Regions from separate parts of the Lysinibacillus sp. FSL H8-0500 genome, predicted to be linked through region 3. Evidence: riboswitches for the same ligand, from Rfam matches in the RefSeq annotation. Region 3 holds a riboswitch; each other region holds the start of a gene.

Region 1 (7,697 bases), 500 kb from region 3:
AATGTTTCATCGTTTGTATTAAATAATAAGTCATTCGCTAGTTTAATTTCCTCTTCTGGAATAGACGCATAACGCTCTAGCTTTTCCGTATTTACAATGGCATAATCTAAGCCTGCCTGTGTACAGTGGTAAAGATAGACGGCATTGAGCACTTCACGGCCAACAGGTGGTAAGCCAAATGAAATATTACTGACGCCAAGTACCGTTAATGTGCGCGGCAATTTTTCTTTAATGAGACGAATACCTTCAACTGTTTCTAGGGCGGAGCCAATATATTGCTCGTCCCCTGTGCCTACTGGGAACATTAATGGATCAAAAATAATATCCTCTGGCGCAAGTCCCCATTTTTCGGTTAATAGCTTATAAGAACGTTGCGCAATTTCAAGCTTACGATAACGGTCAACAGCCATTCCCTGCTCATCAATTGTACCAACGACTAAAGAGGCACCATATTTTTTCACAAGCGGCATGACTGCATCAAAGCGTTCTTCCCCATCCTCTAAGTTAATCGAGTTAATAATCGCTTTACCTTGTGAAAATTTCAGCGCTTCCTCAATTACCTTTTCATCTGTGGAATCAATTACAAGAGGAACCTTAACCTTTTTCACAACTTCCTGCATAAAGCCACGTATATCGGCTAATTCATCACGATCAGGGTTCGCTAAACAAATATCAATAACATGTGCACCATTTTTCACCTGTGCACGTGCGATTTCCGCTGCTTCCTCAAATTTGCCATCAATAATTAAATTTTTAAATTTACGAGAGCCAATCACATTTGTTCGCTCACCAATAAATAATGGACGCATTGAATCGTCATATAATAATGGCTCAATACCTGAAACGGCATGACCATGTGTTGCTTCAGGTAATTGGCGTGGCTTTTCATCCTTTAATATCTCACGAATAGCCGCAATATGGGCTGGCGTTGTACCACAGCAGCCCCCCACAATATTAAGCCAGCCTTTTTCTGCAAAGCCTTTTAGTTTTTGTGATAGAGATTCTGGCGACTCATGATAACAGCCTTCCTCATCAGGCAAGCCAGCATTTGGATAACAGCTAATATAGCCTGTTGACAGCTCCGCCAATGAACGAATATGATCCGTCATAAACTCTGGTCCTGTTGCACAGTTTAAGCCCACCGATAATGGCTTAATATGCTCAATAGAAATATAAAAAGCATCAATGGTTTGCCCTGCAAGTGTCGTCCCCATTGGCTCAATGGTTCCTGAAATCATCACAGGTAGCTCTTTGCCAGTCGCTGCAAAGGCGCGTGCTACACCAAGTGTCCCTGCCTTTACATTTAACATATCCTGACTTGTTTCTAATAACAATACATCTGCGCCTGCCTCAATTAATGCCTTTGCCTGCACATAGAAATTTTCCTCTAGCTCATCAAAGGTAATACCACCTGTAACGGACAATGTTTTTGTTGTTGGACCCATAGCCCCCGCAACAAAACGTGGCCAATCAGAAGTTGAAAAGCTATCTACTGCTTGGCGAGCAATCTCTACTGCACATTTATTAATTTCTTCTGCTTTTGCACCAAGATCATACTCATTTAATACAAGTGGTGTGCCCCCAAATGTATTTGTACAAATAATATCTGCACCCGCCTCTAAATATTTGCGATGAATTTTCTCAATAATATCAGGTCTCGTGAGCACAAGATTTTCGTTACAGCCATCGAGCTCCTCACCACCAAAATCCTCAGCCGATAAGTTTTCATTTTGTAACATTGTACCCATTGCGCCATCAAGGATTAAAATACGTTTCTCTAGTTGCTCTTCAATCAAGTGCTTAGCCATCTATACTTACTCCTTTTTTCTGTTCGTCCAATTGTTCAATATATTTCATTAACTCTAATGTAACATCATAGCGTAAAAACGGTGTAATAAGGTAAATACCATTGAAATATTGCGTAGCTACTTCTACTAGTTCCTGGGCAATGGCAATCCCCTCCAATGTTGCACGTTCCTTATCATCGCCACAAGCCTTCATTCTTGCTAGCGCATCCTCTGATAATTTTATTCCTGGCACCTCGTGATGTAAGAACTCTGCACTTTTATAGCTTGTCACTGGCATGATCCCGATATAAATCGGTGCTTGTAAATGCTTTGTCGCCTCATAAATTTCGACAATTTTTTCCTTTGTATAAACAGGCTGTGAAATAAAATAGTCTGCGCCATGTTCAATTTTCTTCTCTAGGCGAGCCACAGCACGATCTAGTACACGCACATTTGGGTTAAAGGCAGCAGCAACTGAGAAATTCGCCTTTTTACGCAGCGGTTTACCCGAGAATGAAACACCTTCATTTAACTGCTTGATTAATTGTATTAATTCCATGGAGGATACATCATAAACACTTGTTGCACCTGGGAAATCGCCCACCTTTGTAGGGTCGCCCGTCACAGCTAATACATCATGAATACCTAAAGCATTGAGCCCCATTAAATGCGACTGAAGACCAATTAAGTTACGATCTCGACAAGTGATATGTGTAAGGGGGCGCACACCGTATGTTTCCTTGAGTAATGCCCCCATCGCAATATTGCTAATACGTGGAGAGGCTAGTGAATTGTCTGCCATCATCACAACATCAGCACCTGCATTGTATAATTGCTTGGCTCCCTCAATAAAACCATCAATCTCTAAATGTCTAGGTGTATCCAGCTCTACAATAACAGAGCGTTCACGCTTAACCTTTTCATAAAGGGATTCATACTTTGCTGGCTCTGCTTCACGAACGATCTCAATTTTTGTTGGCTTTGCATGCTTCTCACTAACTGGTGATAGCTCTTCTAAATATTTCTTCGCTGCCGCAATATGTTTTGGCGTTGTGCCACAGCAGCCTCCGATTAAACGGACACCTTGGTCACGTAATGCGACAGCCGCTCGACCAAAATAATCAGCCTCTGATTCATAAACCACACGCCCATCCTCGAGATCAAGAAGAGAGGCATTTGGGTAAGCTGACATAAATGCCTTTTCAGGAAGCTCTACACCTTCAAATGCTTGTATTGTATGATGCGGACCTAGCCGACAGTTCACGCCCACAATATCAGCGCCTAATGTCTCTAGCTTATGCAATGCCTCGTTTAAAGAAATACCGTTTTGTAAAACACCAGGCTCATGCATTGATACCTGTGCAATAATCGGTACATCTGTTTTTGCTCGCAGCATTGTTAATGTCGCAGTTAATTCTTCAAAATCATAATAGGTTTCAAGTAAAAGACCATCTGGGTTCCCTGCTAGTAACACAGTTGCTTGCTCCTGAACAGCAGCTAATATTTCCTCTAATGTAGCATCACTTTTACGAATGCCACGAATACCACCAATTGTCCCTAATACAAACTGCCCTCCATCTGCTGCACGCTTTGCAATGGTGATCGCTGCTTCATTAAATTGCTGAACACGCGACTCTAAACCATAACGAGCTAATTTAATAGCATTTGCGCCATATGTATTCGTTTGAATCACATCAGCACCTGCTGCAATATATTCTCTATGAATCTTTTCAATTAGCTCAGGTTTCTGCACATTCATTTCCTCATGGCAATATTCCAAACCATAGCCATAAAGCACTGTCCCTATTGCACCATCTGCTGTCAATACATGTGTTTTTAATCTCTCAAGCAATCCCATAAAATAGCCTCTCTTCCTTCCTGTCTCTATACATAATAATAAAAAGCCCTCTTTCAATAAAAAAGAAGGCTTTAACGATTTGTCAATGTTGTTCCTTCTCATCTTCGACTCAATAGTCTTCTGGATTTAGCACCTGACATAAAGTTGGTTGCTGAAGCTTCATTGGGCCAGTCCCTCAGCTTCTCTCGATAAGAATTAAGTATGAATTTTTAAATAATTAAAAGAATCATATCGTTTACAGGCGAATGAGTCAAGACTATTTCACGCAACAAAGGAATTTTTCACTTAAAGTCTTAGAAATCGACTAATTTTTCTGCAAGCTCCACAGCAATTTTTTTGCCGTTTTGAATACAAGCACCAATCCCTACACCAAAATAAGAACAGCCTGCAATTGATAAATTTGGATAGCTCTTATCTAATTCCTGTAGCAGTCCCTGTAATGCTTCACGATGTGCCAAGTCATATTTAGGCATTTGATCAATCCATTTTGTCACATTGACAACAGTAGGCTTGTCCTCTATACCTAGGCTTTTTCGAACATCCTCTAGGGCAACTGCCGCCAATTCCTCATCTGTCATTGCACGTAACTGCTCATACGCTGGATTAATACTTTTATAAAAGAGTCGCACAAGTAATTTGCTATCTTTCGATGTATGCTTCCACTTACGGCTTGTCCAAGTTGCTGCATTACAGACTACATCAGAGTTATGTGACACAATATAGCCCGTTCCATCTGCTGGTAATCGAGCATCTGGTACATTAAAGCCTAAATAAATTGTAATTGCGGAAGCAGTTGTAAATTGGTCAAAATAATAATCCAAAGCTGTATCCTGTAAGACACCTTGGACAGCTTCGTTTGGCAGTGCTAAAACAGCATAATCCGCTACAATGCTTGTATTATTTGCTAAAGAAATCATATAGTGCTTTTCTTGCTTTTTAACACTGATCGTTGCAACACCCTTAATAATTTCCACATCTGTTAATGTTTGTTCTAATCGATTAATAAAGGAGGTCAAACCATTTTGAAACGATATAAACTTTTTATTTGCTGCCTGTGTAAATTGCTCACGATTTGCATCAAAGCCTTTAATAATACTGCCGTAATTATTTTTATAGTCAATTAAATACGGTAAGGTAGAGGCAATCGAAAGCTGGTATAAGTCGCCAGAATAAACGCCAGCCAGCACAGGGGCAATTTGATTGCGCACAAGCTCCTCCCCTAAATAGTAGGTTAAAAACTCGCCAATTGAGCTTTCTTTTGTAAAGCCCTTATTCGGTAATGTTAAGTCTTTTAGTGCTTCTTGTTTACCCTGCTCCGAAATAAGCGTACTTTGCTCAAGAGATGCAACGCTCATTGGTATACCAAATGTAGAATCTACAGGAATCGCATGAAGCTCATTATTTGTATAAATATAGGAAGTGCCTGTTTCGTTGTAAACTAATTGCTCTACAAAGTCTAGTTCCTGCACAAGCTCCATTACACCTTGATGACGAGCAACAATGGAATCAGCACCTGTTTCCATAATAAAGTCTTGTTCATAGGCTGAATGTAATTTACCGCCTAAATATGTATTTTTCTCTACAAGCACTAATCGTACATCTATATTTTTTTCCTTGACCTGACGCTGCAAATAATGCATTGTACATAATCCTGTAATGCCGCCACCTAATACAACAACTGTTTTCATCATAAACCGCCCCTATTTTTAGTTCTTCCTCTCTACAGTATAAACCTTTTTCAGTGAAAATTACGCTCAACCCTTTACAAAATTAGCAAAAGAGGTATATTGCAAATAATTTCGCAATATACCTCTTTCTATTGCGAAAGCGCAGCGACAATTTAAAAAACTGATTGATGAAACTAACAATCAGTGGGAAGGAAGAAAATCATACTGACTTGAAGGTCCACTGTCTAGCCCTCCTTAATTTCCATTCATGTACTTCAAATATATATGAGATTTCTATAGCGCTTAAGTATTCGATATACATTGTTTAATCATTTAAGTTTTGTGCAAAGCTCGCTAATTTCTCTGCTGAATTTGCTACCTCACTAAAAGAACTACCTAGCTCATTTAAAATTTCTACGATTGCTTGGATTTTTTGCACCATGCAATCATTTTGATCCTTTGCTTCTGTCATTGCTCCTAGTATATTCGTAAATTGGCCCTCCGTGTGGGACATATTTTCCTCACCAGACGCAACCTCATCTTGAATATTTGTTAGTGAGTCTTCTAGTTTTTCCATCCGTTCTCTTGTTTTTTGCAGTAACAATGCAACAGCTGTAACCGAATCCTTTGTTTGAATAGATAATTTTCGAACTTCATCAGCCACTACACTAAAGCCCTTACCCGCTTCTCCAGCGCGAGCGGCTTCAATGGCAGCATTCAAAGCTAATAGATTCGTTTGATTCGCAATATTGGTCACTACGCTCATTATCGTTTCCATTTCCTTTGACATACCAGCTAAATGTTCTATATTTTCCTCTATATCACGCAATGAATAAATAATATTATGCATATTTTGTGATTGATTTTTTAAACATTCACGCCCTTCAAGCGCCTGACCTTCAGCCAGTACCGATACATCAAGTGATTTTTTGGCTAATTGTTTAAGTTCATCCGATTGCTTACTTAAAAGACCAAAGGAGTTATTTGTTTCCTCAGATATTGTGGCTAGTGCCTCTGAGGATTCTACAATTTGCTGTTCAATTGATTCTTTCTCTTGCTCAATCGTCTCTTTTAGTTCCTCCACAGTATTCTCGAATGCCTCTAACACAAGCTGCTGCTCAAAATTACATATTTTAAGGACAGCTCTAATTGTATTAAACTGATCATAAGGATGCTCAACATTTTTCTCCACTAACTCAATAAATGATGTGGATAAATCTTGGAAAGCACAAATATACCATTGTGTTCTAAGACCAATATGAACATGCACCTTCGCAATCTTTACACGTCTTTGATAAAATTCCTCATCAATTGTTCCGTTAAACATTTCAATAATATGCTGGCGCAATGTTACTTTCAGTCTTTCTACAGAACTATGATGATTAATAATATCTACTAATTGCTGCTCTGTTCCTATCATTTTGTAAAAACGGTTAACGATGTGATCTACATTGTCCATCACATATGGTTGAAATGCCTTTAAGTATTGCAAATCTTGCTTTACTAAACTCAGCATCTCCATTTGCTTTACCATTGATGGTCGATTAGACAAATCCATTTTCACAGTATATTGCTGTAAGTCTAATGTTTTTATCTTTCTCCTTTTTTGAAAAACCACATATTTTCCCTCTTTCATTCCGTTTACTTTTATTCTGTTACGAAACATCAACGACGATTTATAGATCACTATAAGAAAAAATATCCTTAAATTGGATTTCTATATTTATTGTCAATACTGTTGCTAGTTCTCACTTCCTCCAAAAGCGCATCAGTCACTCTTTCCCCTAATCAAATAATAGTGACCTACCCCCAGCAAACAGACTACTTAATTTAATAAAATAATTTTTATATCCTTTTTTATCAAAATCTCTCATAATACCTTAATCATTTTATAAATTGCTGTCAATTTTATAAATTACTTTATTTTACAAAATTCGTGCAAAAGGTCCTTGATACTACTCTATTTAATACAAATACTAAAAAGCTATTATAATATTATTATGCAAATTTCTAACTTATTGTTATGACAAATTTCTCTCTTTATTTATATTTTATTTAACTATCCTAATATTTTCTACATTCATTCAAATAGGGTATATAAACCTATAAAAAAACCTATAAAAGAAACCAAAAACCTAGTTATACCCTAAATACAAAAAGTTCTAAATACCCAGTTGTTTTTCATGCAAAATTTATAACCCTTTAAGTTCCTGCAATAATCGAGCGGCTTCTTCAACACCTGCCTCTGCTGCTAGACCATACCACTTAAGCGCCTCTTTTATATTTCGAGCAATGCCTTCTCCTTTATTATAAATATGCCCAAGTTGTAGCTTTGCATCTGCATCACCCTGTAATGCTGCCTGTTTAAACCAATGGATTCCTTTT
Region 2 (7,697 bases), 1.4 Mb from region 3:
GGGATTTTAGCTTGAGTTTCAAGCGTGTCATATTAACGGATAGCGTATTATCATCGACAAAATGCCCATCATCCCAAAGCTCTGTTAGTAACTCTTCTCTTGTGATGACCGTGTGAGGGCTTTGCATAAATAGCTTCATTAATTTAAACTCATTTTTACTAAGCTCTAACACCTCTCCGAGATAGGAAAGTACCATTTTATCACAGTTTAAGACAAGCGCATCAATGGCTAGCTGTGTTGTTTGTGGTGTTACTCTACGTAGCACCGCTTCGATTTTGGCAAGCAAAATGCCCATGCTAAAGGGCTTCGTTATATAATCATCAGCCCCTTGTGTAATACCTCGAATTTGTTCAGATTCATCACTTCTTGCTGATAAAATAATCAAGGGAGTTGTCAGACGTTTACGCAAAATTTTTGTATAAAAAAAGCCATCATATTGCGGCAAATTAATATCCAATAAAATTAAATCCGGCTGAATTTCTTCAATTTGCGTAAGCACATCGCCAAACTCATCAATTAAAAAAACCGTATAGTGATTGGCTTGTAAATATTCCTTGATGTACTTTTTTAACAGCTCATCATCTTCAACTACTGCGATTTTTATCATGATTTCACCTCGCATTAATGATACACCATGAAAACATTTCCTCCTAGATTAAAAAGGTTGTTGCTGGGGAGGGCACTAAAAAGTTCAAATCTCGTTCTCTTCATTTCTGTAGTATAATAATGATTCAAAAGATTTTTGAAGGTGATAATGGCACTACCGTCACATTCATTTATAATTAGTGGTAGGTATTATGAAATAAAAGATGACAATAACGATTACAGCAGGTTTTTCTAAATTTCTGTATTATATAGACCATAATGTGACGAAATGAACGAAGCCAACATAACAAATTTTTTTGATGGATAACTTCATGAAATATAGTTGGATAGAAGGATGTGAACCATATGGAGAAAGTCGTTATTCCCGCAGAAGCAGTCCAAATAATCAGTACTTCAAGTAAGGGGGATCAATCGAAATGGCATGTGAACAATAGGTGGATTAAAAAAAATACACTAGGCTATGAAGGACAGGCTGAGGTATTGGCATCCCTTATCTTATCCTGCTCTACCATAAAGGAATATGTTGCATATAGCCCTTGTGAAATCCTTTTACCGAATGGAGATACAGCTATTGGCTGTTACTCCTATGACTTTCGAGGCAAGCTACAGGAAGTTACACTCGAACGTTTATTTGAAGCCAATTTCACAACAACAGATGCCATTTTAAATCATACGGCATTATCGACAGCAGAGAAATTTGAACAGTTGATGCAACAGGTTGAAGTATTTACTGGGCTGGATGTACGAACAGAAGTGGCTCGTTTGCTTGCATTTGATGCGCTTATTTTGAACGAAGATCGTCATACAAATAATATTTTATTTCTCTATGATCCTACCAGAAAATCATGGCGACTTGCACCAATTTTTGATAATGGACTTAGTTTTTTATCGGATGAAAAAGACTATCCGCTAGGTAAGCCATTGAGCATTTTAAAAAGAAAAGTGAAAGCAAAACCATTTAATTCTAACTTCTCAAAACAGCTCGCCCTATATAGGGGACCTGCATTTATTAATAAGGCAAAGCTACTGCAATTACTTGAAACAACGGTTATTGATTTTGGACGAGCAAAGCAAGTGTTACTTTCGCAATTAAATGACCCTAGTTTTGCCCATCTTTTCTATGAAGGAAGTGATTGTGATGATTGATTATTTGAAGTTTGATGTGATGTGGATGGATGATATTATTGCACGAGTGGATTTAAAGCCTATGAATGGTGGAACACCGTATGTTATAAATTATATTGATGATTTTAATAAGCAGTTTTCACCGAATATGGAGGGGCATATTACAATCGAGGAGCTTGAGAAATGGTTGAAATGGCGCACTTTCCCTCCTACTCGTGCTAATGCGGATGAATTGTTGGAAAGTCTTGGTATGCAGGCATTTAATCGCTGGGGCATTGTGCGAAAAACGCATGGGGTGATGGCGGATGATGAAATTTGGTTGCGATTTGATGGAGAAACATTGACACATAGGGATGTTTGTTTGCGAAAAAACCTTTATTATCCTGAAGAAGCTTAATGCATAGCAACGACAGGAAATTGATGATGGATATCACGATGAAATTGTTGTTGCGGAAAATAGGCTTGATAAAATTGTAGCAGAAATTTCTTCAGTAGACTTAAACCTTTTCGTATGTTATACAACAAGATTATAAAAGTTGACAAAAGAAGTAGGGTGTTTTTCAACAGAGGAATGCTAAACCCTATTGTCAAATATTTTAAATAGTGCTACAATTCGATGTAGTTAAATAAACCTTATCAAGAGAAAGCAGAGGGATTTGGCCCGATGACGCTTCAGCAACCTCTAACAATGGTTAGAAAGGTGCTAATTCCAGCAAAGGATTTTTCCTTTGAGAGATAAGAGTGGACGTGAAAAAATCCTTCTCATTCTATCTCGTATGGAATGAGAGGGATTTTTTAATTGTAAGCAATAACAGAGAGGGGAATGCAAGATGCCAATTAATATTCCGAAAAATTTACCAGCTGGAGAACATTTACGTGAGGAAAAAATCTTCGTGATGGAAGAGGATCGCGCAAGAACACAGCAAATTCGTCCGTTAAGTATATTAATTTTAAATTTAATGCCTGAAAAAGAAAAAACAGAATTGCAATTGCTACGCTTATTAGGAAATACGCCGTTACAGGTTAATATTACCTTTTTAAATACGGCGACACATAAATCAAAAAATGTGAGTAAATCACATTTACAGCTATTTTACACAACATTCTCGCAAATTCGTCATCGTCGCTATGATGGCATGATTATTACAGGAGCGCCCGTCGAGAAAATGGAATTTGAGGACGTGAACTATTGGCAAGAAATAAAGGAAATTATGGATTGGTCCAAAACCAATGTGACATCTGTTCTTCATATTTGTTGGGGGGCACAGGCAGCACTCTATCATCATTATGGTATTGGTAAGTTTGAGCTTCCTGCTAAATGCTCAGGGGTTTATTCCCATGTTATTACCGATTTAACGGTTGATTTAGTGCGTGGTTTTAGCGATTTATTTACAGCGCCGCATTCACGCCATACTTCTGTCTCCATTGATGAGGTACGTAATCACCCTGATTTACGTTTATTGTCCTATTCAGAGGATGCAGGAGTCTTTATTGTACAATCGAAGGATAATAAAAATATTATGATTACAGGTCACTTAGAGTATGATGCGACAACATTGGCGGATGAATATCATCGCGATATGGAGAAGGGGCTTGCTACGGCAGTGCCTGTTAATTATTTTCCAAATGATGACCCAACACAAGCTCCCATCAATACATGGCGTGCCCATACGCATTTATTATTTTCAAACTGGTTGAACTACTATGTTTATCAAGAAACACCATATGAATGGGATTTGGTGGAAGAGCTTGAATATCATATTTAGTTTATCAATAAAGTCTAATTTCTTCTCGCTATGCAGAGGAAATTAGACTTCTTCCTTCTTTTGTGGCTTAGGCTTTCGAATAATAGCCACCACTAGCAATAGAATAGGCAGTAAAATCATTAGGATAAATGATAAAATAGGCCAAATTTCATTATTGTAGTTATTGGAATGAATAATATTTGGATGCACAATTTGCGATAGTCCAAGTATCATTAAGCCCATTGGCACAACAAGGGGTCGATAATCCTTGATATTTAGCATCTGGGCAAGTCCTACAACACTTGCATAGAAGTACATAAATGTTCGAATATACAGAGTCGTAATCCACATAAACGCCATTATCACTTCAATGCGCTGCAAAAAATTACCGATTGATATTCTTTGTGCAAGCGCATAGCTAGGAAATGTTCGAGCAGCAGTGTTATCGGGTCCTAAGACAAGTATGCAGAGTGTTACCATTGTTGTAAGAACAACCCCACCAATAATAGTGCCTCTATAAAAGCCTTTTTGTGCAGAATGCTGTACATTGACCGTTATTGGATAAAGCATTAATAGCACCACTAATGGAAATGAAAAGATACTTAAAAAGCGTGCAATACTATAGAGCATCGATGTTTTCGTAGCCTCCAACATCGGCTGTATATTGTCAAACGTAATTTGTGGTGCAATACAAATCACGAAAAAAATAAAAATCAAGAAAAATAGCGGAAAGAGAATTTCAGCAGAACGTGCAAAGGTTTCAATACCTAAGTAGGCTGCATACATAATAATAATGCTAAAAAGCAGAGCAAAGGCCATCGTAGGTGTTTCTGGCATAATCTCTGTTTGCATAAAAATACCAATAAAATATAATAATTCGCCTGTTGAAAGAATGGTTGTGATTAAAAAGCACATCGTTGTGAGAGTGCCAAAAAAGCGTCCTAAAATTTTCTTATTTACCTCAACAAATGTCAGGGTAGGAGTTTGCTTAGCTAGGGTTAGCAATAATTTTACAATGAATAAACTGAGTATGACACCAATACTTGCCGCAATCCACGCATCCTGCTTGGCCATATTCGTAATGCTGGCAGGGATAAATAAGATAGCCGTACCGATGGAATAGAGTATTGTAATAATGGTGAACTGTCTTGAACTAATCATTTCTTTTTCCATCTACTGACTCCTCCATGTAGCTATTTGGTGAATGACACAATATACTCTTTAATAGGTGTAAGGATAAAGGTAATAACGTCTAATGGACTTGGAATATTGATTTTAAGAGCGATTCCTATATTTAAAGCTGTGCCAATTAGTAAAAGAATAGAAAATACTACAATCGTCTTTGTGTCTTGTAGCTTTTTTAGCGTTGGAACCGATAGTAGAGCAATAATAATGGAAAGTATAATAATTGCTATTGCCAGAATCATGCTATTCTTCCTCCTTTGGCATATCTAATAAGGAGTTTTGCAGAGTGCCTATACTTTGTGTCTTCACCTTTACATCCACATTGACCTGCAATTCTGGAAACATGGTAGGCCAATCCGCTTTGATTTTTTTCCACTGCTTTGCATCAGCTCGATGTAGGGCATCACAAAATCCCAAAATATCGACTTGATAGTATTGTTGAATCGTCTCTAATGTTTTTTCAATTCGTTTCTGGATGCTTTGCGCGGTCTTTTGGTTGATATAATCCATGGTGGCACTTTCCATGAGATTGATCGTACACCCTACTTCATCCACATTTTGAATAATATTGATTTGTACATCAATTTTCGGTGTCCCACGCTCAAAAGTACCTTTTATTTTGGTATGGGATTGCGTGATTTCCATAGACAAAGTTCCTTTTTCAGGACAGGCGATTCTTTCCACCGTACTTTTAATGGTGTCGTTCAGAAAGCTAATGCTTTTACTATCTTCCTCTGATAGTAATCCCACGAATTGATTGTCTTTAAAAACAGCTAAACCTGCATACTGTAGCCAAGCAGAGGTTTTTACCCGTTGTACATTTGTTTGATCCATTCCTAATTTCCTATCACCATGGATTTCAATAGCTGTAAGAATGGCACCTCTCTCTTCTTTATGAAGCATATCGACTAATTCATCTATATTGACAGCAATTGTAGAGCCCCAAGCTTTTTCAGAGGTTCGCAGAGAATTGACCATTTTATTGGCAGGTATTTTTTCAATGGGTGTTAGTATATTTAACACTTCCTTCGCTGTCGCCTCATAGGACATAATGACATCGAAATCATTTCGAAATTCATGATCTCGTGCAATTAAATCAAGTGATTCATCAATCCCCTCTTTTGCAAGGTCCTCTCCTAACACAACGACTTGGAGATGGGAAAAATACGGCTTTCTGGCCGCAACCGTTGTCATTTTTCGGATTGCCTCAAAGATAGTCTCACCCTGTGCATGATAGGTAATGACTGGGGCGCGCTGAGTGGAGACCTGTCGTACAGAAATCTCACTAGGATCAACAATTTGCACCGTTATTTCAAAGTGATCTTCGACTTTATCGATGCCAAGTGCTACGACAATCGCTAATTCATTTAATTCACGTTTACTCCAGCATCCACTTAGAAGTATGGTAAGGATGCATAGTAAGCCAATCCCTTTTACTTTAGCCATATCTTATTCCTTTCGCCCTTTGCGGTTGATATAGGCGTGCCCTCTTACCATGTTTTTTTGATTGATCAGGCGAGGTCGTGTTCGTAACCATCGACGTGGGAGCAACAGAAATGCATCCTTTTGATCCTTTAAGATAAATGGTGCAAATGGGCTTAAATAAGGTACACCAAATGTACGAATGCTGCATAGATGAAGAATAATAAGCATAATGCCAAACATTACACCAAATAAGCCAAACATAGCAGCTATAATCATTAGGGGAAAGCGTAGCACACGAATGGTATTTGATAAGCCATAAGCTGGAAATAAAAAGCTGCAAATCGCTGTTAAGGCCACAATAATAACCATTACCGCTGACACCACACCAGCATCTACAGCGGCCTGTCCAATAACAAGAGTACCCACAATGGAGACAGCAGGCCCAATGGTTCTTGGCATACGAAGCCCTGCCTCTCGTAATATTTCAAAGGCAACCTCCATAATGAGTGCTTCCACTACAGCAGGAAAGGGCACGCCTTCTCGTTGGGCAGCAATACTAATCAGCATTGGTGTTGGTAGCATTTCCTGATGAAAGGTGGTAATCGCTACATAGAGCGAGGGAGCGACTAAGGCTAGGCTAATACCAAAAAATCGCAATATACGAATGAGTGAGCTAATAAACCAGTGCTGGTAGTAATCTTCTGCTGATTGTAGAAAAGAAGTAAATAATGCAGGTACAACCAAAACAAAGGGGGTACCATCAACAATTATTGCTATTTTGCCTTCTAATAATTCGCCAGCAATGACATCAGGGCGCTCAGAATTATAGATAGTGGGAAAGATAGAGGTTTTAGCATCTTGAATATAATCCTCAATATAGCCACTTTCTAGTATGCTATCTGTATCAATGCGATCTAAACGTGCTAATACCTCAGCGACAATTTTATCATTAGCAATGCCATTGATATACACGATGGCTACATCTGTTTGTGTGACATCGCCAATTACACGTGACTTTATCCAAAGATTAGGACTTTTAATTTTTCGACGAATTAATGCTGTATTGGTACGCAATGTTTCAGTAAAAGCTTCCTTTGGTCCTCTAATCACTGATTCGGTGGATGGCTCTGTGACAGCTCGATCTCTGGCATGTTTTGTGTTTGTAGCAAAGCCTGATGCCAAGCCGTCCAACAAGATCACGGTTTCGCCATTAAGAATTGCTTGATAGAGTGCTGTAAAATGTTCGATATTGGCGATGTCACCCACTGTTAAAAAGGAATTTCGAATATGTTGATAAATGGTTGAAATATCAAACTCATGCTCTTCCTCGCTATGCATCATCAGCTTATCAATCACTGCATCCGCAATCATTGTTTTATCGACTAAGCCATCAATAGCAATCATGGCCAGGGTATGGTGGCCAACGGTTATTTTACGTACCATGATATCGTTACTATGACCAAGTGTATGATCAATTATCTTTAGATTTTTTTCTAGGGATTCGTTTAATACTTCATGGAATGGGGAGGTATTGGTATTGTTAGACAGAGACATGTGCGTTCCTCCTCAAATGGACGTTCATTATTTATAGAATAGACAACTTTAGAAGGA
Region 3 (7,697 bases):
AGGTGAGCTGCCATTATTACAAGTAGCGCAAAACTTACAGCAAGAGCTGCTAATGTTAATGCCAGAGGATATTGGAACAGAGCCATTAGCACAAGAAAAATATTTAGTGAAAAATGCCAAGAAAATTGCTGTATTAGCAGCAGGTTTAGCAGCACAACGCTTTGGTGCCAAGCTTGATCAAGAGCAAGAGGTATTGGTAAACATTGCGAATATTGCGAACCAATTATTTGCAATGGAATCCGCAGTGTTACGTACAGAAAAGGCAATTGCTCGTGATGGCGCTGAAAAAGCACAGCAAAAATTACTATATACGCAAATTTTCTGCCAAGAGGCATTCGCAGAAATCGAAAAAGAAGCAAAGGATACAATTCTTGCTTCAGCAGATGGCGATGCAGCACGTATGACATTATCGGCATTGCGTAAGCTAACACGCAATAATCCATACAACTTAATCGCCAAGAAACGTGAAGCTTCCGTAAAGTTAATTGAAGCAGAAAAGTATATTGTTTAATTATATGATAATGCGAAACCTAGCTCCCATTTCTTAATAGGAGCTAGGTTTTTTGGGGTGAAGAAGATGACATTGTAAAATGGATAGAGGCTCTAAATAGATGGATAGAAGAGCGAAAGTGACGGATAGAGCTCCAAAAGTAGCGGATAGCCTAAGAGAAACGGATAGCAGCTTTAAATAAATGGATAGAATGGCAAAAGTGATAGATAGAAGCCCGAAAGTACAGGATATTCGGCCAGTAAACCATCATTAGAACCCCCAAAATAAGAGAAGTTCCACCCTTCAAAACACTTATGATGGTATACTACAGAAAAAGACAGTAGAGGAGCATTTTAATGACGATTCAATTTATTCATTATCCAAAATGTACAACATGTAAAAAAGCACAAAAGTGGTTAAATGATCATGATATTTCCTATGAAGAAATACATATTGTAGAGCAAACGCCAACAAAGGATGAAATCACAGCATTCTGGCAAGCGAGTGGGCAACCTTTGAAGAAGTTTTTTAATACATCTGGCATGAAATATCGTGAGCTTGGATTAAAGGATAAGCTTGCTGAGATACCAGAGGAGGAGCAGCTTGAACTACTTGCTTCTGATGGTATGCTCATTAAACGCCCAATTGTGACAGATGGAAAAAAAGTAACTTTAGGGTTTAAAGAATCAGATTTTGAACAAGCTTGGAAATAACCGCATTTCTCCTTGTTTTTATAGGAGAAATATGGCACACTGAAAATGAATCGATTACATATTTATGGAGGGGTTTTGGCATGAGCACACCGAAAGATTTACGATATTCTGAAGAGCACGAATGGGTAAAAGTAGAAGATGGTAAAGTACGTATCGGTATCACACACTTCGCACAATCTGAGCTAGGAGATATCGTATTTGTGGAGCTTCCGCAAGTTGGCGATGAAATCAAAACAGATGATCCATTTGGCAGCGTAGAATCAGTAAAAACAGTTTCTGAACTATACGCACCAATCTCGGGTACTGTTGTTGAAGTCAATGCAGATTTAGAAGATAACCCAGAATTCGTAAATGAATCACCATATGAACAAGCATGGATGATTGTTGTAGAGCCTGCTGATGCATCAGAAGTTGACAAACTTATGACAGCAGAACAATACGAAGAAATGATTGCAGAATAAGACAAGCTATAATCGAAAAACGTCGGCAACTACCGGCGTTTTTTATCGTTTTCCGACAGAAGACGCCCGCTTCAAGGCATGTGTGGGGCGTAGCCGAATACGTAAGGGGCGATAAATGGCGGTTGGTGATAGCCAAAGCCACTCCCTTTCGGTTAAAATAGAAACAAACATTCGGGTAAAGAGGGAGGTGTTTCGTGTGTTGGTCAACAAAGCATACAAATTCCGTATCTACCCAAACAAAGAACAAGAAATCCTCATGGCTAAAACAATCGGTTGTTCGCGTTTTGTCTTCAATTATTTTTTAGCACGTTGGAACGATAAACAGACAAAGGATTCACTTACCATTCATGTTCTGCCGAATTAACGCAGTTAAAAAAAGAATTCGTATGGTTGAAAGAAGTAGACAGCATTGCGCTTCAATCCTCCCTTAAAAACCTTGCGGATGCGTATGCACGATTTTTCAAGAAACAGACTAAAGCACCACGTTTCAAGTCTAAAAACAATAAAGTACAATCCTACACAACAAAGCACACGAACGGCAATATTACGATTGTAGGAAACAAAATCAAGTTACCCAAACTTGGATTCGTCAAGTTTGCAAAAAGTCGTGAAGTTAAAGGGCGTATTCTTAACGCTGCAATCAGACGAAATCCAAGTGGTAAATATTTTGTTTCAATTCTTGTGGAAACAGACGTGCAACCACTAGAAAAAACAGGTTTTTCTGTCGGTATTGATGTTGGTCTTAAAGATTTTGCGATTCTTTCTACTGGAACGGTGTATAAAAATCCAAAGTTTTTCCGTTCACTTGAAAAGAAACTGGCGAAAGAACAGCGTATTTTGTCAAGGCGAAAAGAAATGGCATTGCAGCAAAAGAAGTCGTTAGAGGAAGCAAGAAACTACCAAAAACAAAAGGTGAAAGTCGCGCGCATTCATGAAAAAATAGCGCATGCAAGAACAGACTATTTGCAAAAAATCTCTACTGACATCATCAAAAACCACGATGTCATCGGTATCGAAGATTTGCAGGTGTCAAATCTGTTGAAGAACCATAAACTAGCGAAAGCAATTAGTGAAGCATCATGGTCGCAATTTAGAACGATGTTAGCGTACAAAGCAAAGTGGTATGGCAAACAGGTAGTGGCTGTATCTAAAACCTTTGCAAGTTCTCAATTATGTTCAGTTTGTGGCTACCAAAACAAAGACGTTAAGCATTTAAATCTTCGTGAATGGGATTGCCCTTCTTGTGGCACACATCATGATAGAGATAGGAACGCAGGACAAAATCTGAAAAACGAAGCGATAAGGCTTCTAACCGTAGGAACTACGGGGATAGCCTAATCCATAACTGGCGGTGACGCTGGTGTTCTTAGGAATCTCCCACTTCAATAACTAAGTGGGGGTAGTTCAATATATACTGACTTATAAGTGGGGATGTTTAAAATGGAGGTGGCGTAATGTTCCAGGGAAAATGCTTGATAGTAGAGGGGCGCTCAGATAAGCTTCAGATTAAGCCTATTTTGAAGGAGAATGTTACAATACTATGTACGAATGGTACAATTGGTGTGCATCAATTAGAAGAACTTCTTGATCCGTATGAGGGCTGTGAGCTTTTTACTTTTTTCGATGCAGATACTTCAGGTGATAAACTACGTGCATTAATGGACAGACATTATCCAGAGGCTGAGCATTTGCGTACAATGCCTACCTATAAGGAAGTGGAGACGACACCAAGAAAAGTGTTAGCAACAATTTTATTGCGCGCTCACTTCTCCATCCATAATGAATATATTTTGTAAGTAAGGTTGCGTGAATAATGGAAGAATGGTCAATAAAGCAGTGGGAAACGGCTATACAGTCGGGAGAGCAAGCTGCATTTTATTTATATACGCCGATTTGTGGCACGTGTGCAGTGGCTTCAAAAATGATGTCAATTGTTGAACAATTAGTACCACAACTACAATTAGGCCAAGCCAATATTAATTTTGTCGAGCAGATTGCCTATGAGCATCAAATTGAAAGTGTTCCCTGTTTGCTCGTCTGTAATGGCGGAAAAGTGACAAATAAAATATATGCTTTTCAATCCGTACCATTTTTATATGAATTGTTGAAAAAAGCAATTGACTGAACTTTGCCGGCATGGTAAAGTAACACATAGATTACAAAAACATTAAATATATCGAACTCTTATAAAGAGTGGCGGAGGGAAGTGCCCTATGAAGCCCGGCAACCATCACAGCGTGAAAAGGTGCCAAATCACCCAAAGATTTGTCTTTGAAAGATGAGAGAACGGTTAAACGTATAAGTACGGTAACCCCTTCTGCTTGTCTCTGAGTGAAGGGGTTTTCTATATGAGAAAAGGAGTATTGGCAATGATCCAGCTTCAAAATATTACGAAGAAATATAAAACAGCAAATGGTGAATTAACAGCAGTCAAAAACGTAGACCTCTCTATCGATAAAGGTGAAATTTTCGGTATTATCGGCTATAGTGGTGCTGGTAAAAGTACGATGATTCGCTTATTAAATGGATTAGAGAAACCAACAGCAGGAACAGTAATGGTGAACAATCAACAATTTTCATCCATTAAAGGGCAAAAACTTCGAGCTGCTCGACAAAAGGTAAGTATGATTTTCCAGCATTTCAATTTACTGTGGTCGAGAACTGTTGCCGAGAACATTGCTTTTCCTTTAGAAATCGCGGGTGTTTCCAAGGCTCAACGTGAAGCACGAGTGAAGGAATTGATAGCACTTGTTGGCTTAGAGGGACGTGATAAGGCCTATCCCTCACAGCTCTCTGGTGGACAGAAGCAGCGAGTAGGCATTGCACGTGCATTAGCCAATAATCCAGAGGTTTTACTATGTGATGAGGCAACCTCTGCGCTTGATCCTGAAACGACAGATGCGATTCTTGATTTACTTGTGGATATCAATGAACGCCTAGGCTTAACCATTGTGCTGATTACCCATGAAATGCATGTGATCCGCAAAATTTGTCATCGTGTAGCTGTTATGGAAGCGGGCGAAATTGTAGAACGTGGCGAGGTATTGCAAGTTTTCCAATCACCACAAGCAGCTATTACGAAAAAATTTGTAGCGCAAATTACAGATACAAAGGAAACGCTAGAGACCGTGGCACAAATCAAAGCCAATTATCCAACTGGCCAGCTTGTGAAGCTTATCTTTGTCGGTGAAAATACAGAACAGCCTGTTATTTCACATCTTATTAAACAATTTGATGTGGAAGTTAGCATTGTTCACGGTAATATTTCACAAACAAAGAATGGGGCATACGGTACATTAATTGTACAAGTTGACGGTTCACAGGCAAATGTCGCTGCAGCACTTAATTATTTAAATACAGTTGAAGTACAAACGGAGGTGATTGCACATGCTAAGTAATCTCTTTCCAAATGTAGACTGGGAAAATATGTGGGAGGCTACATATGAGACGCTGTATATGACAGCTATCTCAACGGTTGTAACATTTATTCTAGGATTAGTGATTGGAATCGTATTATTTTTAACAAGCCCCAATCAGCTCTGGGCCAATAAAATTGTCAACTTTTTAACCGGTTCCCTTGTAAATATTTTTCGCTCTATTCCATTTATTGTGTTAATTATTTTATTAATTCCATTTACAAAATTTTTACTTGGTACAATTCGAGGAGCCAATGCGGCATTACCAGCATTAATTATTGGGGCAGCCCCATTCTATGCACGTATGGTTTTAATAGCTTTACGTGAAATTGATAAAGGCGTGATTGAAGCGGCTCGCTCAATGGGTGCAAAGACATCGACAATTATTTGGAAGGTACTCATTCCTGAATCTTTGCCAGCATTAATTTCAGGTATTACCGTAACGGCTGTTGCACTTGTTGGCTATACAGCAATGGCAGGGATTATCGGGGCAGGAGGTCTAGGAAACTTAGCCTTCTTAGACGGCTTCCAACGAAATCGTACAGATGTGACATTAATGGCAACTATTTTGATATTAGTAGTTGTATTTGTGATTCAATGGATTGGTGATTTTATTACCGAAAAAATTGATAAACGCTAAAATGTAGAAGGTTATTCCGGTTTTTACCGCTAACATATTTTTACAAAATAAAAGGGAGTGTTATACATGAAGAAGTTATTAGCAGGATTATTTTTATCAATACTTGTACTAGCTTTAGCAGCTTGCGGTACTGATAAAAAAGAGGATGCCAATTCAGCATCTGATGGGGAAAAAACAGATAGTAAAGAAAATGTAACATTAAAAGTAGGTGCTTCCAATACACCACACGCAGTAATTTTAGAAAAAGCAAAACCGATTTTAGCTGAGCAAGGTATTGATCTTGAAGTTGAAACATATACGGATTATGTATTACCAAACCAAGATTTAGAATCAAAAGACCTGGATGCAAACTATTTCCAGCACATTCCTTACCTCGAGTTACAAATTAAAGACAATGGCTATGATTTCGTGAATGCGGGTGGTGTTCATATTGAGCCAATCGGTATTTACTCTAAAAAATATAAATCTTTAGAAGAGCTTCCAGAGGGTGCAACAATTTTACTGTCTAACTCAGTATCTGACCATGGTCGTATGTTATCATTATTAGAGGCTAAAGGTTTAATTACATTAAAAGAAGGTATTGATAAAACGGCAGCAGAATTAAAGGATATTGAAGAAAATCCTAAAAACTTTGAATTCGATGCAAATACTGCTCCTGAAATGCTAGTACAAATGTATGAAAACGATGAAGGCGATGCGGTTTTAATCAATTCTAACTTTGCCATTGATAACGGCTTAAATCCAATTGAGGATGCTATTTCTCTTGAGGATAAAGAATCTCCATATGTAAATATTATCGCAGTACGCGCAGGCGATGAAACAAAAGAAGAAATTAAAAAATTATTAGAAGTATTAACATCTAAAGAAATCCAAGACTTCATTTTAGAAGAGTGGAAAGGTGCAGTAGTGCCAGTAAAATAATAGTAGATTTTAGAGTACATAAGCCTTAAACTTATGTACTCTTTTTTTATTGGAATTGCGATAGGCGAGAGAAGAAGTTTTTTACAAAGTCTAAAAAAATGATTTCGGATGGGGCAATTTCCCGATTAATAGGTGAAATAATACCAACAGTTCTAGGGATTGTAGGTGCTTGAATAGGCACTTTTACAGTAAAACGAGCCGCTGAATCATAAAGAGAGCTTTCAGGTAGGAGACTGACACCAATGCCGGCAGCAACTAAACCTTTCAATGCATCCAAGTCCTCTCCTTCGGAAATCACATTTGGTAAAAAGCCCGCAGCACGACAAGCATCCATCGCTACTTTATGCAAAATATAGCCATCTGGAAATAACACAAAGAGATCATTTCTTAACTCTGCAAGCTGGATACTTTCTCTTTTTGCTAATGGGTGATTGGCTGGGAGTAGGGCTGCGATATTTTCAGTAAATAATATAGTTGATTGTATGGATTCATCCTTAGGGGGAAGCGGTCCTAAAAAAGCCAAGTTTAAATCGCGATTTTTAACAGCCTCAATTAAAAAGCGATAGGAGCCCTGCCGTAGCTGGAATTGTAAACCAGGATATTCGCGTTTAAAGGCAGAGATAACGGTTGGCAGTACATAGCTCGCTAAACTTGTAGGAAAACCAATTTTGATGGAGCCTTTAGCAGGATCAAGATACTCCTCTACCTGCTTGGCAGCAAAATCAATCGCTTTTAAAGCTGTAATCGTATGCTCAAGAAATATTTTTCCGATCGGTGTTAATTTTACATTGCGGCCAACACGTTCAAACAGGGGTGTGCCTAATTCATCTTCGAGATTTGCGATTTGCCGGCTTATGGCAGATTGTGCAACATGGAGATGCTCAGCGGCCTCTGAAATATGCTCACGTTCAGCAACCTCGACAAAATAGCGTAATTGACGTAACTCCACTAACATTTCACCTCTATTAATCTAAAAATAAGATTGATTTTATTTTAATTATAGTATTTAAGACGAAAAATGACTATTAATGTTTACATATCGATTTGAGCATAAAG

The links. Region 3 has a riboswitch for S-adenosylmethionine ahead of MHB44_RS17805 (methionine ABC transporter ATP-binding protein). Riboswitches for the same ligand answer to the same signal wherever they lie in the genome.
Region 1: linked by a shared signal. The riboswitch ahead of MHB44_RS20225 (bifunctional homocysteine S-methyltransferase/methylenetetrahydrofolate reductase) and the one ahead of MHB44_RS17805 (methionine ABC transporter ATP-binding protein) in region 3 are both predicted to bind S-adenosylmethionine.
Region 2: linked by a shared signal. The riboswitch ahead of metA (homoserine O-succinyltransferase) and the one ahead of MHB44_RS17805 (methionine ABC transporter ATP-binding protein) in region 3 are both predicted to bind S-adenosylmethionine.

The regions. Positions count from the first base shown of each region.
Region 1 covers NZ_CP150292.1:4,224,330-4,232,026, forward strand. Annotated here, with positions in the region: gene metH (methionine synthase) at 1-1,808, opposite strand, end outside; gene MHB44_RS20225 (bifunctional homocysteine S-methyltransferase/methylenetetrahydrofolate reductase) at 1,801-3,645, opposite strand; SAM riboswitch class I at 3,741-3,840, opposite strand; gene hemG (protoporphyrinogen oxidase) at 3,939-5,333, opposite strand; gene MHB44_RS20235 (globin-coupled sensor protein) at 5,638-6,930, opposite strand; gene MHB44_RS20240 (tetratricopeptide repeat protein) at 7,505-7,697, opposite strand, start outside.
Region 2 covers NZ_CP150292.1:2,301,258-2,308,954, forward strand. Annotated here, with positions in the region: gene MHB44_RS10955 (response regulator transcription factor) at 1-607, opposite strand, end outside; gene MHB44_RS10960 (HipA domain-containing protein) at 952-1,752, shown strand; gene MHB44_RS10965 (hypothetical protein) at 1,745-2,128, shown strand; SAM riboswitch class I at 2,362-2,473, shown strand; gene metA (homoserine O-succinyltransferase) at 2,562-3,497, shown strand; gene MHB44_RS10975 (endospore germination permease) at 3,540-4,649, opposite strand; gene MHB44_RS10980 (hypothetical protein) at 4,670-4,903, opposite strand; gene MHB44_RS10985 (Ger(x)C family spore germination protein) at 4,905-6,107, opposite strand; gene MHB44_RS10990 (spore germination protein) at 6,111-7,640, opposite strand.
Region 3 covers NZ_CP150292.1:3,722,937-3,730,633, reverse strand. Annotated here, with positions in the region: gene MHB44_RS17835 (acyl-CoA dehydrogenase family protein) at 1-511, shown strand, start outside; gene MHB44_RS17830 (arsenate reductase family protein) at 847-1,203, shown strand; gene gcvH (glycine cleavage system protein GcvH) at 1,284-1,664, shown strand; partial or broken gene tnpB (IS200/IS605 family element RNA-guided endonuclease TnpB) at 1,861-3,002, shown strand; gene MHB44_RS17815 (hypothetical protein) at 3,119-3,460, shown strand; gene MHB44_RS17810 (thioredoxin family protein) at 3,478-3,789, shown strand; SAM riboswitch class I at 3,846-3,949, shown strand; gene MHB44_RS17805 (methionine ABC transporter ATP-binding protein) at 4,034-5,062, shown strand; gene MHB44_RS17800 (methionine ABC transporter permease) at 5,052-5,720, shown strand; gene MHB44_RS17795 (MetQ/NlpA family ABC transporter substrate-binding protein) at 5,787-6,641, shown strand; gene MHB44_RS17790 (LysR family transcriptional regulator) at 6,688-7,590, opposite strand.